DNA from 2 places in the Ruegeria sp. YTSA226 genome. Region 2 is predicted to be linked to the other one. Evidence: riboswitches for the same ligand, from Rfam matches in the RefSeq annotation. Region 2 holds a riboswitch; the other holds the start of a gene.
What was found. Region 2 has a riboswitch for cobalamin ahead of AC2FFF_RS02895 (CbtB domain-containing protein). Riboswitches for the same ligand answer to the same signal wherever they lie in the genome.
Positions count from the first base shown of each region.

Region 1: linked by a shared signal. The riboswitch ahead of AC2FFF_RS11155 (hypothetical protein) and the one ahead of AC2FFF_RS02895 (CbtB domain-containing protein) in region 2 are both predicted to bind cobalamin.

Region 1 covers NZ_JBXWMQ010000006.1:133,922-141,640, forward strand. Annotated here, with positions in the region: gene AC2FFF_RS11125 (ribonuclease T2 family protein) at 1-162, shown strand, start outside; gene AC2FFF_RS11130 (thermonuclease family protein) at 304-801, opposite strand; gene recR (recombination mediator RecR) at 965-1,558, opposite strand; gene AC2FFF_RS11140 (YbaB/EbfC family nucleoid-associated protein) at 1,623-1,967, opposite strand; gene AC2FFF_RS11145 (DNA polymerase III subunit gamma/tau) at 2,123-3,874, opposite strand; gene AC2FFF_RS11150 (protein-tyrosine phosphatase family protein) at 4,031-4,531, shown strand; gene AC2FFF_RS11155 (hypothetical protein) at 4,533-4,937, opposite strand; cobalamin riboswitch at 5,021-5,240, opposite strand; gene AC2FFF_RS11160 (alpha/beta hydrolase family protein) at 5,380-6,243, shown strand; gene rsgA (ribosome small subunit-dependent GTPase A) at 6,265-7,293, opposite strand; RNA gene ffs (signal recognition particle sRNA small type) at 7,452-7,550, opposite strand; gene AC2FFF_RS11175 (5'-nucleotidase C-terminal domain-containing protein) at 7,590-7,719, opposite strand, start outside.
Region 2 covers NZ_JBXWMQ010000002.1:53,792-61,510, forward strand. Annotated here, with positions in the region: gene AC2FFF_RS02875 (DUF302 domain-containing protein) at 1-407, opposite strand, end outside; gene AC2FFF_RS02880 (DUF1636 family protein) at 476-889, shown strand; gene AC2FFF_RS02885 (hypothetical protein) at 886-1,380, opposite strand; gene AC2FFF_RS02890 (CbtA family protein) at 1,447-2,145, opposite strand; gene AC2FFF_RS02895 (CbtB domain-containing protein) at 2,150-2,320, opposite strand; cobalamin riboswitch at 2,358-2,566, opposite strand; gene cobF (precorrin-6A synthase (deacetylating)) at 2,610-3,353, opposite strand; gene cobA (uroporphyrinogen-III C-methyltransferase) at 3,346-4,074, opposite strand; gene AC2FFF_RS02910 (cobyrinic acid a,c-diamide synthase CobB) at 4,071-5,393, opposite strand; gene cobM (precorrin-4 C(11)-methyltransferase) at 5,380-6,174, opposite strand; gene AC2FFF_RS02920 (cobalamin biosynthesis protein) at 6,171-6,539, opposite strand; gene cbiE (precorrin-6y C5,15-methyltransferase (decarboxylating) subunit CbiE) at 6,536-7,719, opposite strand, start outside.

The DNA of each region.
Region 1 (7,719 bases), on a different contig from region 2:
AATCCGGGGCTGGAGCGCGACATGATCACCGTCACCTGCAAACAGGGCTATATCGAAGAGGTGCGCCTGTGCCTGTCGCGCGATCTTGATCCGGTGCCGTGTGGCCGGGATGTGATCAAGGACTGCGCGGCCAAAGACGCGCTTTTTGATCCGATTCGTTAGGGTTTGCGGTAAAGGCGAGATGGTGGGTAATCGCAACTTCTACGTTGTTGCCACCGCATCCTGTTCAATAGCCAGATCGTGCCGAGGCTAAGGCCTACCTTGCTATTCCAAAGTCCTCAGGGCCACTGCGATACCATAAAGCTAGTCGGAATTGCGTTTCGGTTTTACTTCGGAATGGAACGCGCGCATGTTTCCCTTTTGGCGTGCGGCTGCCCGCCAGAGTTTCTTTCGCGCATCGCCTGGCTCTAAATGCGCGTATTCACCGCCGGAAAACTTGGGCCAGTCCAGAGCCAGTCCAAGTTTAACCAATTCTGCGGCGACATCAGTACCATCTGGAAGCGTGCACTTGGCGACGATCCGATCGTAGGAAACCTCTTCTTTGATTTCGGCTGTGATCACCATGCCTTTGCACATCTTAATCAGCGCAAACTTGGATTTCTTGCCCCAGGGATGCTCAAGCTCGGGCGCATCGATTCCGGCAACCCTGCTCTTGGTGCCGCTTATCACGATCGTGTCGCCGTCGATTACGTGGCACTTGCCTTTGAGAGTCCGTGTGGTTGGATAAGCCGAGGGCGGCTGCTTTGACGGAACCGGTCGTGCTCCGGTGATCGCAGGTCGTTTAGTTGGTTGGAAAGGCACCACCCTAGATCGTTTGCGCGATGATCCGAACAGGGCCTTCAATATATATCTCAACATATGAAAAACGCATTCTAAATCTGCTTAATCGATGCGTAGAATGTTAGGCTGGATACAGTATTTGTGTAAACTTGATATTTGAATTCGACCAAGTGTCGAAGCTCAACTACAACTCCTTCCGCGCCCTCAGCGCCGCCGTAATCGTCCCGTCATCCAGGTAGTCCAACTCGCCGCCAATCGGCACGCCCTGCGCCAGCGAGGTCAGGCGCACCTGCCCGTCCAGTTGATCGGCTATATAGTGCGCGGTGGTCTGGCCATCGACAGTGGCGTTCAGCGCCAGAATGACTTCGGTGATCCCCTCGGCTGTGACCCGATCCTTGAGGCGAGGAATGCGCAGCTCATCCGGGCCGACTCCATCTAATGCCGACAAGGTGCCGCCCAGCACGTGATAGCGGCCTTTGAAAACCGCTGCGCGTTCCATCGCCCAAAGGTCGGCGACGTCTTCGACGACGCACAGCTCTCCGGTCGCGCGGACTTCGCTATCGCAGATGTCGCAGATATCCGAAGTGCCTACATTGCCGCAATTCAGGCACTCACGGGCAGTGATGGCAACCTGTTGCATCGCGTCCGCAAGCGGTGTCAGCAGAAGGGCGCGTTTGCGGATCAAATGCAGCACTGCGCGACGGGCCGAACGTGGGCCGAGGCCTGGCAGTTTGGCCATCAGGTCGATCAGATTGTCGATATCGCTGTTCGAACTCACTGCGCTTGCTCCTGCATAAGGGCCGGGCAGTTGGGCCCGGCCGGTATTTCGTCAGGAGTGCCTATCAGAACGGCAGCTTGATGTCTGCGGGCAGGCCCATACCTTCGGTCAGCTTAGCCATCTCAGCCTGCGACCGTTCTGCGGCCTTGGCCTGAGCATCTTTGACGGCGGCCAGGATCAGATCTTCGACCACTTCCTTGTCGTCGCCGTTAAAGATTGACGGGTCGATATCGAGACCTTTCAGCTCTCCCTTGGCCGTGGCTGTTGCCTTGACCAGCCCTGCACCGGATTCGCCGACAACCATGATGGTATTCAGCTCTTCCTGCATATCCGTCATCTTGGTCTGTAGATCCTGCGCGGATTTCATCATCTTGGCCATGTCACCCAGGCCGCCGAGTCCTTTGAGCATCGGTATTCTCCTAATATTCGGTTTGACGCCTAAATACGGGCGCGGTCGGCGCGGCACAAGGGCCGAGCTGGCTCCCGCCCGTCGTCAAGGCCTTTGGCCAGACCTTTCCTCCCGTTGGGCCCGGGAGGTTTCCAGTTGGGTCAGATGGGACGGTTTCAGTCTTCCTCGAACGGGTCCCATTCGTCTTCGACCTCGGGCAGCGCCTCGGTTTCCACTTTGGCGGCACGTTCTTCCGGTGTTTCAATCCGCTTGATGCGTGCTTTCGGAAATTGCATGAGCACCGCCTGAACCAACGGGTGTTTCTCAGCCTCTGCTTTCAACGCCAGCTCGGCGGCGTCTCGAATCTCGGCGATGGTCGCAACCTCACCATCGGCCACAATCGACACAGCCCAGCGGTTGCCAGTCCATCGTTGCAGCGACGAACCCAGTCTCGCTGCCAGATCTGTGGGTGCGTTCTGTGTCGGGGTGAATTCGATCCGCCCCGGTTGGTAAGAAACCAGCCGCACCCCGTTTTCGACCTCGACCAGAAGTTTCACATCCCGATTGGTGCGGATCAATTCAACCACGTGGTCAAAACTCGGATACCGTGCCAGCGCCGATTGGATATCATGGGCCAGAGCCGCCGAAGGCGCGCCGGCGGGGCTGCTAGTTGCGGACACGTAAGAAGATGATGCCGCTGGTACCGGAGCCTGAGAGGGCACGGCCATACCACCGCCCGGACCACCATTCGGAGGCGGTGGCGGGTTGTCCTGCAGGCGCTTGATCAGCTCTTCGGGGCTGGGCAAGTCGGCAACATGGGTCAGGCGGATAACGGCCATTTCAGCAGCCATCATGGCATTTGGCGCGGCCGATACCTCTTCCAGCGCTTTCAGCAACATCTGCCACATCCGGGTCAAAACGCGCATTGGCAGGGCCTCGGCCATTTGCTGACCACGGGCACGTTCATCAGGGGAAACCGTCGGGTCCTCGGCTGCGTCTGGCGTGATCTTCACAACCGAAACCCAGTGCGTGATTTCGGCCAGGTCACGCAGCACGGATAGCGGATCGGCCCCTTCGGCATATTGCCCGCCCAATTCAGTCAGCGCGCTTGCTGCATCCCCTCGCAGGATCATTTCCATCAAGTCCAATACCCGGCCCCGGTCGGCCAGACCCAGCATCGCGCGCACCTGATCGGCGCTGGTTTCACCGGCCCCATGGCTGATTGCCTGATCCAGCAGCGAAGTTGCGTCGCGCGCCGACCCTTCGGCCGCGCGGGTGATCAGCGCCAGGGCATCCTCCGCGATCTGTGCCTTCTCAGCCGCTGCGATCTTATTGAGCAGGCCAATCATGTCCTCGGGTTCGATCCGGCGCAGGTCAAATCGTTGGCACCGCGACAGAACAGTCACCGGGACTTTGCGGATTTCGGTCGTGGCAAAGATGAACTTCACATGCGCAGGAGGTTCTTCCAACGTCTTGAGCAGCGCGTTGAATGCGCTGGTCGAAAGCATGTGAACCTCGTCGATGATGTAGATCTTATAGCGCGCACTGGCGGCGCGGTATCGGACCGAGTCGATGATTTCGCGGATATCATTCACGCCGGTTCGGCTGGCGGCGTCCATTTCCATCACATCGACGTGGCGGCCTTCCATGATGGCGACGCAATGTTCGCACTGGCCGCAGGGTTCGGTCGTGGGCTTGCCTTCGCCATCGGGGCCAATGCAATTCATGCCCTTGGCGATGATCCGGGCCGTGGTTGTCTTACCCGTACCGCGGATGCCGGTCATGATGAAGGCTTGTGCAATCCGGTCGGCCTCGAACGCGTTTTTCAGCGTGCGCACCATTGCGTCCTGACCGACGAGGTCAGCAAAAGTTTCCGGGCGGTATTTTCGCGCGAGAACCTGATAGGCGGGGCTGGGCGTGTCGGTCATGTCTGCTCTGTTGGATTCGTGTCAGGTTTGCAGCGTAGAGACCCCCGCCGCCCGCGTCCACCGCGCGCGAAAAGGAATTTCGTTTTGGCAAGTTGCATCAGAGCCGGTAAATCATGAGGGGCTTCAGCCCCATGTGGTGATGCAGGAAAAGGAGCTGTGTTGGAGAGTTTTGTAATTCACCCTCTTGGATTGGGCAAAGGGCAGATCGCTCTGTGCCCACTGCCGGGTGTCACGGGCGATTATGCTGGGGATTTCGCAGTAATCCGGGATTGGGCGCCGGACCTGGTCATCTCGATGACGACCTCGGATGAGTTCCAGCATTCCGGCGGGCTGTCATTCGAGGCGGACCTGCAGTGCGAACGGATTGCCTGGGTTCACCTTCCAATCCGCGATTTCGGCGTCCCCACGCCTGAGGTTGAGGCGCTTTGGCCGCAAGCCAGCGCCGCCGCCCAACATGTCCTTGCCAGTGGCGGCAAGGTGCTGGTGCATTGCCGCGGTGGGTGCGGACGCTCGGGGATGGTTGTGATGCGGCTAATGGTGGAATGCGGCGAAGCGCCTGACCAAGCGCTTCGGCGGTTGCGTGCGGTTCGGCCCTGCGCGGTGGAAACCGACGCGCAAAAGGACTGGGCCGGGTTGCCGGCCCGAACCCTTCCCTGAATCAGGCAGACACTTGATACGGAATACTGTCGCTGCGCGGCGGCAGGGTCGAAACGTCGAGCATCGCACAGGGTGGTTCTGACAGAAAACCAGCGGATTTCTGGGTGAACTCCGGCCCGAATATCATGTCGCCATAGGCGTCCAGCTTTTCTGTCGGCGTGTCTGTGCTGGTGCCGCAATAGACCCTGATCTGTTCTGATTGGGCCCGAAAACGGGCCGTGCAGCCTTCGGTGCAATGGGTCAGATCGCTGGTACCTTCGACCTCGAATGTTTTGGATGTCGCAGGCCTTGCCGTCGCCATCGCCTCGGCCATGGCGCGTGCCATTCGGGCAAGGGCGGGGCAGGGTTTCCCGGTCCTCTGACAGACGGTTGCGGTGAATTCGTGTGTTTTTGTCTTCCAGATCATAATGCGCCCTCCGCGCGCAGGACGAAGGGTGAGGATCAGGTGTGACAGCGCGCTGACGACCTGCCCGGACACCCCGCCCGAGTTTCGGTTTCGATACGATGGCAGGTCTCCTGACTTGCGGGTCGTCGCTTTGCCGACCTTCCCAGCCCTGGGGCCAGTGGTATTTCGGCATTGCTCACCGCTTACAGTTGCGGGGGCAGTCGCGGAGTTGGCCCTTTCCGGCATCGCCGGGGCAGACCGCACCGTGTTCCCTTTTCATCCCGCCCCATTTCCGGGGCAAGAACCATCACCACATCGCTAGCGGCTATGCAGACCCCGAGTCAAGCCACCTGTTGGGGTGCAAACCGGACGTTTGGTCATCTTGATGAAATCTTGACTCTGGTGGCCGAAATCGGGCCGATTGTTGAGTGAACCGAGTAGTTCAGAATTTGTCGGAGGCGCCATGCTTGATACCACGCCCTGCGTCCAGACTAAGGACTTTGACTTTGACTTTGCCTCAGGCTCTGCCAGCCTGTCGGCACGGCTGTATCTGCCTGCAACCGAGCCGAAGATCGCCGTGGTGATTCACAGCGCAACTGCAGTGCCGCGCGAATATTACCAGCATTTTGCCCGTTGGCTGGCCGCCGAACAGGGTATTGCCTGTTTGACCTATGACTACAGCGATTTCGGGCATTCGCTGCGCGACAAACTCAAAACCTCCGAGGTGACCATGGCGGATTGGGCCTTGGTCGACATGCCCGCCGCACGGGCTGAGATGCGCAGGCGGTTCCCGGACGCTTTGCAGTGGAGCATCGGTCATTCCCTTGGCGGCTTGCTGGGGCCGGTGCAGCCAGACATTGATCAGATCGACCGGATGATCTGTGTATGTTCGGGGCTGGTTACTCTGTCCGACCATCCCTGGCCCTATCGCGGGCTGGCGTGGATGTTCTGGCATGTGCATGGGCGTCTGGCAGTGAATGCACTGGGGTATCTGCCGGGCAAAGCTGTGGGGATCGGTGCCGATTTGCCTGGTCCGGTCTATTGGCAATGGCGTAGCTGGTGCACGGCGCCGCAGAATTATGTGCCGCAGATCGGTGACGCTCTGCCCGAAGCGAGATGGGCGCAATCGAATACGCCGGTGGACCTGTTCACCTTCGAGGACGACCAGATGGTGCCGCCAGACGCTGTCTGGCGGCTTGCCGATCTGTATGGACCAAAGGCGCGGCGGCATCTGCTGTCTCCGAAAGAGATCGGAGTGCCCGAGATCGGTCATATCGGTGCCTTTGCCCGCAGAAATCAGGCGCTTTGGCCCCGGTTGATTGCCTGAAGACGCGCTTTTCCGTCCCCGTTAGGGTCTGTTGCGAGACTTTTTGTCATGCATGACAGACCGCACCATTTTACCAAAGGCTTTGTCGCGCGCCCGGGATTGCGCAAGGGTTTCAGAGTTCCTCTGATCCTCGCGCCGCAGCTTGTTCCAGCGTTCCAGCCGGTCCGGCGAGAGCAGGCCATCGGCAATCGCCTCTTGCACGGCGCAACCGGGTTCGGCCTGATGCTGGCAATCTGAAAACCGGCAGGTCGCAGCCAATTCCAGAAGGTCTGAGAAAACCTCATCCACGCCGTCTTGGGCATCCATCAAACGCAGGGCGCGCATTCCTGGCGTATCAATCAGCCACCCCCCGTTTCGCATCGGGTGAAGCGCACGATGGGTCGTGGTGTGGCGACCCCGTGCGTCATCCTCGCGGATCCCCGCCGTTGCCCCGGCCTGACCAGTCATGGCGTTCGCCAATGTGGTTTTGCCGACACCGGATGAGCCGACCAAAGCAGCAGTTTGCCCGGCAGGGCACCAGGACAGGATCGGATGAATCTCTGACGCCTCCAGCGCGTTGACGGTTAGAACGGTCAGAAACCGAGCCAGCGAACTGGCCTGACTGGCATAGCTCTCTGGGTCAGGGCAGCTGTCGGCCTTGGTCAGGACAACAACCGGATAGCACCCGGCCTGATGCGCCAGCGCCAGATAACGCTCAAGCCGTGCCAGATTGAAATCGGCATTGCAGGAACTGACGATATACTGCACATCCACATTCGCCGCGATCAGCTGAACCTGCGCACCGGTGCCTGCGGCCCGGCGTTGCAAGAGGCTTTTGCGCTCCAAAAGATGCCGAATGCGGTTTTGATCATCCGCAAGGACCCAATCGCCAACCGCAAATTCGCCGGTTGATCGGTCAGGGGTCAGATCAGATGTGCCGCCAAGCGCATTCAGGCCGATCAGGCGATCACGATGGACGGCGTTGATGCGATGCGGTGTGCAGGTAGGGTTCACAGCATGTTGGGCTGCAAAATGAGAGGACCATCCCAGGTCCGAAAGTGTTTTGGACATTGTTCTGCCTGTGTTCAGATACAGGAAACCATCAGGGTGGCAGGCGCGCACCCATCGGTAACGTGTTCAGGCAAAAGCGGGGGTTAGTCCCGGAAACGCTCTGCCCGAAGGGTCATTGCTACAATCATAAAGTCCCTCCTGCGGCAGTCGTTGCGCGTAAGTGAGAGGTTGGACATCGACCCAAGCGGGGCTCGTTGTGGCTGCTTCCTTCCGGATCTGACCAGGTTGGCGAGGCGCTCGCCCGCGCCAACCTCTCGAGGGTGGATATAGGCAGTTGGCCGGAAAAACACAACCCGTCAGAAGGTCAGAAGAATCCGTAAAAAGCCATTTCCGTCAGTTCCAAGGACATGTGGATCAAATTCCTGAATGTCCTGCAGATGTCGGTGGGCATTTGGACCGGTGCGTAAGATCGCCTGCGTACCCGTG
Region 2 (7,719 bases):
GCAATGTCCCTCAGGGGGTCTCCGCCCTCATAGATATAGGGCGCGAATACAAAGCTGGGCGTTTTATAGGATAGGGTGGCGGTGCCGTCTTCGTTTTCGGTCACGTAAAACCGGATCGGTGCTTCGATCATTGCGCGCACCGAGGTTTCCAGCACGCGCACCGCATAGTCATTGTTGAAGGCGCCGATCACCAGATTGCCTGGGATTGTAATTCCCCGCGCGGCGGCGGCTTTGGTGGGGCCGGCCTGCGTGACCACGATCAGACCGTTTGCCTTAACCGCCGATTTGGTGTCCGAGACTAATTCATCATAGCTTTTGCCCGTTGGATACACGGCCCATCCCGAGAGCGGTTCGTCGGCCCAGGCGGGCAGGGCCAGCAGGGCGAAGACGGTCCAAAGCAGTTTCATCCAGAGGCCTCCTTTTAAGGTGTCTGCAGGAATCCTGCCAGAAATGTGAGAACGCCGCACTCACAATCTTGTGCGCATTCGGGATTGCGCCGCGCCGCTTAAAGCCGCAGAAACGGGCGCAGGACGAAGGGAAAGGTCTGGATCGGATGCGCCTGATGATCTGCAAAACCTGTGGCACCGCACGCGATCGGGCGGCCGAGGTGCAGGCTGTGAAGGACGCACTGAAAAGGGCTGGATTGACGGATCAGGTCGAATTGAGCGAACACGCCTGTTTCAGCAGCTGCGCGGAACCCACGACGCTGGCTATACAGTCGCTGGGGCGCGCATCTTATGTGTTTTCGGGTGTCGATGTGGTGGCGGATGCTGCGGATATCGCTGAAACTTGCCGTACTTACCTGAACAGCCCCCAGGGTTGGATCGAAGACGCCCGACCCTGCGGGCGGCTTCGGATGTGTTTGCGTGCGCGTATCCCGGCGCTTTAATCGACCTGAACCGTAACCGCAGCACGAACCGGCACGTTATCTACCGAAAGCGGGCTATGGCTGTTGGAATTCAGCGAAACCGAAACCTCGACCTCGCCTTTGGGCAACTGATCAATGTGCATCCAACTGCCGTAAAGCCGGGCGAGCTTTTCTCCGTTGATGTAAACATGCGCGTGCCCTTCGCCCGCCATGTCTGCGGTCGATGCGTTCTGCGGTGCGAAGGTAAAGTTTTTTGGCATGACATGCAGGTTCCAGCCAGACATAGGATCCTGTGTCAGTGCGATGTCCAGTGTAGGTGCATCTGTGCCTGCCGGTAGGTTCAGGGCCGTGGAATGATCGTGGGCCATGGTCTCAGTGTGTGAGGCTCCGTGAAGAGACGGATCAGAATGGTCGTGGCCATCAAATGTGACGCCATTTGCAGCAGCAATTACAAATCCTGCACCGCCGCCAAAGACCAGACCGATCACGAATAGAGCAAGTGAACGGGTCATTGTATTTCCTTGAAAACATAGGGAAACGCGCCAAGTTTACACCCGGCGCGTTCAATCTAAGTGCGATCAGGCCGTTGCTTCGGAATGTTGCGCTTCTTTCTGCCAGAAATAGCCAGCGAACGCGCCAACCAGAACCCATGCAACCAGACCGATTCCAAAAGCTCGTGCCGCGAACAACGCTCCAATTTCAGTCGGCACAGGGCCGGTGAAAACATCGGGCTCGGGTGCACCGATAAGATGTGGCACCAACAGAAGTACCGCGGCGATCACATAGCTGATCAGGTTACCTCCAAAGGCGATCAACCACATGGCGACAAGGGCTGCTGCAACTGTTGCGAACCACCAGACCTGACGCGCATAGACATCGGCTGCCGCGACACCCGGCACTTCGGGCGCAAGGGTGAAACCTGGTGCAAGGTGGAAAGCGATAAATCCGGCCAACCCCCAAAGAACGCCGGTCCGGCCATCAATCTGATGCCCTTGACCTTCGGCTACCGACATCAGCGCAACCATCACCAGCGCATAGCCGGTATAGGTCAGCATGGTAAAGATGACACTCAGCGCATCACGCGTCAGTTCAGAGAACATGCGCGGCAGCTCGGGATGAGCCGATACGGTCTCGGCCCCGAAATGCACCAGCTCTCCGGATTCATAAAGCTCGGCATGCAACAATACTGGTTGCACAAATACCAACTGCAGCAAGGCGGCAATCAGCCCCGCTGCAGCACCAGCGAACAACGCGCTGGTCAATATACGACTGAACACGGTCTTAGTGGCAGGGGAAGCCGGTCGCGTGACGCACGTCATGCGCTGCATCATGCAGGGCCGCTGCCTGAACGTGACCGGTCAGCGTAATGAGGCCCAGACCCAGAACCACTGCAAACATGACCGGAACAAAGCCTGTACGCGCGGCGGATGCTGTTTTCGTTTGTGTTGCCATTTTGTATTCTCCTCTGCCGCCGCACCCGACGGCCGGTGTTTCGTTTTTGCGCCTGGCAGGTCTCCTGGCTTGCGGGTCGATGCCTCTGTTCGCCTTCCCCCCGGAGAACCGGGAGTGGCTGGTTGAACAGGGGCTCTCCGCTTACAGTCGCGGGGGCGGCTTTGGAGTTGACCACCGAGGCAGTCGCACCAAATTCCCTCTTAGCATCCGGATTTCTCCGGCAGGACCAGACACCCCCATTTAGCCGCTATAGCTGTGGCGGTGCAATCATCATTTGCGACGTATTGTGTCAGATTATGCGCTTTTTCAGCAAATAAATATCCATGATCCAACCATGGTCGGCACGGGCATGGGCGCGGCGGTCCAGAATCTGCTGCGCAACCTCGGCCAAAGGGCCTTTGATCAGGATTTCCTCTTTCATGCCGACATATGCGCCCCACCAAATGTCCAAGTCTTCCATGTCCAGGTTTTGGAATGAACATTCACCATCCAGCATCACCGCCACGTTTTCTGCGGTTTCCGGCCATCCTTCGTCCCGGATGCGACGACCAGTTGTGACGATATAGGGCGCGCCCAGTTCGTTGATCGGAATCGCATGGGCCGCCGTCAGCGCTTGCAGCGCTGTGATGCCGGGAATCACGCGTGTTTCTGGCTGAGGGGTCAAACGTGCCGCGATTCGCAGCGAACTGTCATACAGCGACGGATCCCCCCAGATCAGCAGCGCCACATGACGGGCCTTCGGGTGGGCTGCGATGGCCTCCTGCCAGCGCAATGCAATCGCGTCGTGCCATTCGTCCACTCCGCGTAAATAGCCATCATCGGCACGGCGTTTGGGAATGTCGAAATACGCGATTTGCGGAGGAGTATCCGCGACCTGAGCGATGATCTGCTCGCGCAGCCCTGCCAGATCGGCCTTGTTTTCGCCCTTGCGGGGGATCAGGATCAGGTCCGCCGAACGGATCGCCTGCGCCCCTTGAAATGTCACATGATCCGGGTTGCCGGTGCCAATACCGATCAGCGTCAGGTCAATCATTTTCGAACTCTGCCAGAGGTCCATACAGGATCAGGGCCGGGGCGGTGCCGATCTCCGTTTCCAACTGCTGCGACAAGGCACCGATGGTCGAGCGTTGCAGCTTTTGTTCGGGGGTCGAGACGGATTCGGCCATCAATGCAGGTGTATCCAGCGAAAGGCCGTGGGAATGTAAGGCCCCGACCAAGAGGGGAAAGGTGCGCTTGCCCATAAACACGACGGTCGTAGCCTGTGGATCAGCCAGAGCTGCCAGGTTCAGATCTTCGGGCAGTTTGCCGCTGACATCGTGGCCGGTGACGAACTGGACACGCCGCGCGGTCAGTCGCCGGGTCAGCGGAATGCCCGCCGCTGCCGCCGCCGCTACCGCCGAGGGGATGCCGGGGATGATTTCATAGTCGATCCCGGCCTCTTGCAGGGCCACCAGTTCTTCTTCAAGCCGGCCGAACATGCCGCCATCACCGGATTTCAACCGCACAACATGCTGACCGGTTTGTGCATATTCGACCAACAAGCGGCTGACGTGATCCTGCTTGGGCGAGGGGCGCCCGGCGCGTTTGCCGACCCCAACCAGATCGGCATCCTCACGCGCGTGGCTCAGGATCGGGCCACTGCTGAGGTCATCAAACAGCACCGCATCAGCTTTCTGCATCCGGTCCACCGCCTTCAGCGTCAGCAATTCCGGGTCGCCGGGGCCTGAACCGATGAAGGACACAAAACCACTCATGCCGAGGCCTCGGCGATCAGATGAAAGAATGTCCCGGTGACATTGTTTCGCACCGATCCGGTTTGCGGGCCTTCCGCGCCTTCGGCGTCGAACACGCGCGCCAGCGGGGCGTCAGGCTGTTCGATGATCGAGGAATAGTGGAACTCATGCCCGCGTAGCGCTGTGCCTTCGGCAAATCCGGCCATTGGGGCCAATAATTCCGCCTTGCGATAACCCAGGTTGAACTTGCGCTTTTCATAGGAGGTCACAAGGCCCAGAAGGCCCGCCATTTCGTGCCGGGCACCCTCTTTGTCGATCAACGCCTGACCCAGCGCCATGTAGCCCCCGCATTCGCCATGCACAGGTCTTGTCTCGGCATGTTTGCGCAGCCCAGTCTGGAAGGTGTTGGCGGCGGCCAATGTGCCTGCGTGCAACTCGGGATACCCACCCGGCAGCCAGACCAGATCGGCATCCGGGGCAGGGGCTTCATTCGCCAGTGGTGAAAACGGTAGGATTTCTGCACCCGCCGTGCGCCAGCCTTCCAGCAAATGCGGATAGGTGAACGAAAACGCAGCATCCCGGGCCAGTGCGATCCGCTGCGCCGGAGGGCGCGGCGGCACGGCTGACGATGGCCTATCTGGGCTTGAGGAAGCCGCCCGCTTGATCGCCTCCAGATCGACATGTTCACGCAGGAACGCAGCATAGCCGACAATAGCGCTTTCCAGATCGGGATGTTCCACTGCCTGGATCAAACCTAAGTGCCGCTCGGGAAGTGTCAGGTCTCCGCGTCGTGGCAGAACGCCCAGAACCGGCAGGCCTGCACGTTCCATACCCAACCGGGTCAGACGCTCGTGGCGCGGGCTGGCGCAGCGGTTCAAAATTACCCCGGCAAAGGGCAGGTCGGGGTTGTACATCCGAAACCCCAGCGCCGTGGCTGCAGCTGATTGCGCCTGACCGCCGACATCCAGAACCAACACCACAGGCCAGCCCATACGCTGCGCGGTTTCCGCGCTAGAACCATGGCCAATCTCACCGGGTTTGGCGACACCGTCGAACAGACCCATCGATCCTTCGGCTACGACGATATCCGCGCCGTCAGCCTGTGCCGATATTGCGTTCAGCAGAGGATCGCCCATCGCCCAGCTGTCCAGATTGAACGAGGCGCGCCCAGCCGCCGCCCGGTGAAAGGCCGGGTCGATATAGTCAGGGCCGCTTTTGAATGGTTGGACGGTCAGGCCATCCTCGGCCAGCGCACGCAGCAGGCCCAGCATCACGGTGGTCTTGCCAGTCCCCGAAGACGGTGCCGAAATCAGAATGCCCGGAGGGTTAGTCATCACCATGGCTCCAGCTTGACCAAGGGCTGTCCGCGCTTTGCGGGCGATACCGGCGGTCGTAATCCTTAGAATACAGGCAGCTTTCGTCAAACCCTTCACCAGCCAGTGCTGGACCCACCATGATCAGCGCTGTGCGTGAGATGCTCTCGTCCAGCGTGTCTTTCAGCGTCGCCAGCGTCGCACGGATGATCCGCTCATCGGGCCAGCTGGCACGGTAGACCACGGCCACCGGGCATTCGGCGCCATAGGCCGGGGTCAGATCGGCGATAACAGTGTCCAGATTGCCGATCGACAGGTGGATGGCCAGCGTCGCCCCGGTACGCGCAAAATTCGCCAACGTCTCGCCCTCGGGCATCGACGATGCGCGTCCCGGTGTCCGGGTCAGGACCACTGATTGCGCAAGTCCGGGCAGGGTCAGTTCCGTGCCCAATGATGCAGCCGCAGCGGCAAAAGACGGCACGCCGGGGGTCACGCTGACCGGGATGCCCAATTCCTTGAGGCGGCGGATTTGTTCGCCCATCGCCGACCAGACCGACAGGTCGCCGGAATGCAGTCGCGCAACATCCAGACCGGCCTGATGTGCGGTCTCGATCTCGGCCATGATTTGATCCAGATCCATCGCCGCCGTGTTCACGATCTTGGCGTCGTCGGGGCAATGGTCCAGAATTTCCTCTGGCACCAGCGAACCCGCATATAGGCAGACCGGGCAAGCGGCGATGATATCGCGCCCCCGTAAGGTCAGCAGGTCGGCGGCACCCGGTCCGGCGCCAATGAAATGAACGGTCATGTCTGTCCTCCGATGGCGATGGCGCAGGTGGCCAGCCGGTCGTCTGAAATCTGTCTGGGTGAGATCAGCCGCGCACCAGTTCCGGCGGCGGCAAGGGCGGATGCTTCGGCGACGCTGCCGGTGCCATAGGTGGCGCGGCTGCGGGTCGAGCAGGTGAGGGTGCGCTGCCCGGCCAGATCGGCGGGGGCAATGAAATGCAGCGGCAGGGCAATGGTCGAGGCAAAATCTGTCAGCGCGGCGTGACCTTCCTTGTCGGCAACTGTGGCCAGCGCGTCCACAGCGTGGCCGGCACTCGCCTGATCATAGGCGGCGCGCAGGCTGTCCAGCGTAGCGGTCGAGGAAAATCCGATGCCTGCGACGATCATAACGTGACGCTCCATTGCACCACCGGATAGGCCGATTTCCAACCGCGCCGTGGCCCCAGGGCCGAAGCCTGTGCCAATTCGATCCGCAGCAGCTCACCGCCCAGCATATCCTGCCATTGCGCCAGCAGCGCTTCGCTCTCCAGCGTCACCGCGTTGGCCACCAGCCGCGTGCCGGAGGGCAGGGTTGTATGCAGCCATTGCAACAGCTCACTGCTCAGCCCGCCGCCAATGAACACGACATCGGGTAGGGGCAGGCCGTTCAGCGCATCCGGGGCGGTGCCGTGCACCACCTGCAGCCGGTCTTGACCCAGCGCGTCGGCATTTCGGCGAATGCGCTCGGCGCGGTCTTCGCGGGGTTCGATCGTTGTGGCGCTGAGCGTTGGATCACACATCAGCCATTCGATGCTGATTGACCCGGTGCCGCCGCCAATGTCCCACAGATGCTCGTCCCGCTGCGGGGCCAGCGCCGAAAGGGTCAGCGCACGGATAGGGCGTTTGGTGATCTGGCCGTCGGTCTCAAAAATCTCATCCGGTTTGCCAGAGGCGCGCGGAAAGGCCTGCCCGCCGCCAGCAACCTCGAGCCCGACGCAGACCGGGTGATCGAACCCACCCAGCAGCGCCTCGGTCAGCGAGACACTGCGCGCCCGTTCGCGCGGGCCACCCAAGGCCTCCATCACGTGCAGATGTGTGTCGGCAAAACCAGTGTCGGTCAGATAGGTGGCCAGCTCGGTCACGGCCTTGCCATCGCGCAATAGCAGAATCGCGCGCAGGCCGGGGGCCAGATGGGGGCGCAGGCGGGTCAGCGGGGCTGCATGCAGACCAAATGTCTGCGTGCTTTCCAGCGGCCAACCCAACCGCGCAGCGGCCAGCGAAAAAGTGGATTGGCCGGGTAGGGCGGCCCATTCCCCGGCTTCGAAATTCCGCGCGATCACGGATCCGGCGCCGAACCAGAACGGATCACCCGAGGCCAGAACCACGGTTGATTGTCCGCGAAAACCGGTCAGGATCGGCAGACCATCGGCAAAGGGCACAGGCCATTCCACCTGCTGGGCTCCGAAATCGGGAACCAAGGACAGGTGTCGCGGTGGCCCCATGATGATTTCAGCGCGTTCCAGCACTTGACGGCTTGCGGGGGGCAAGCCATCCAGTCCATCTTCGCCCAAACCCAAAACGGTCAGCC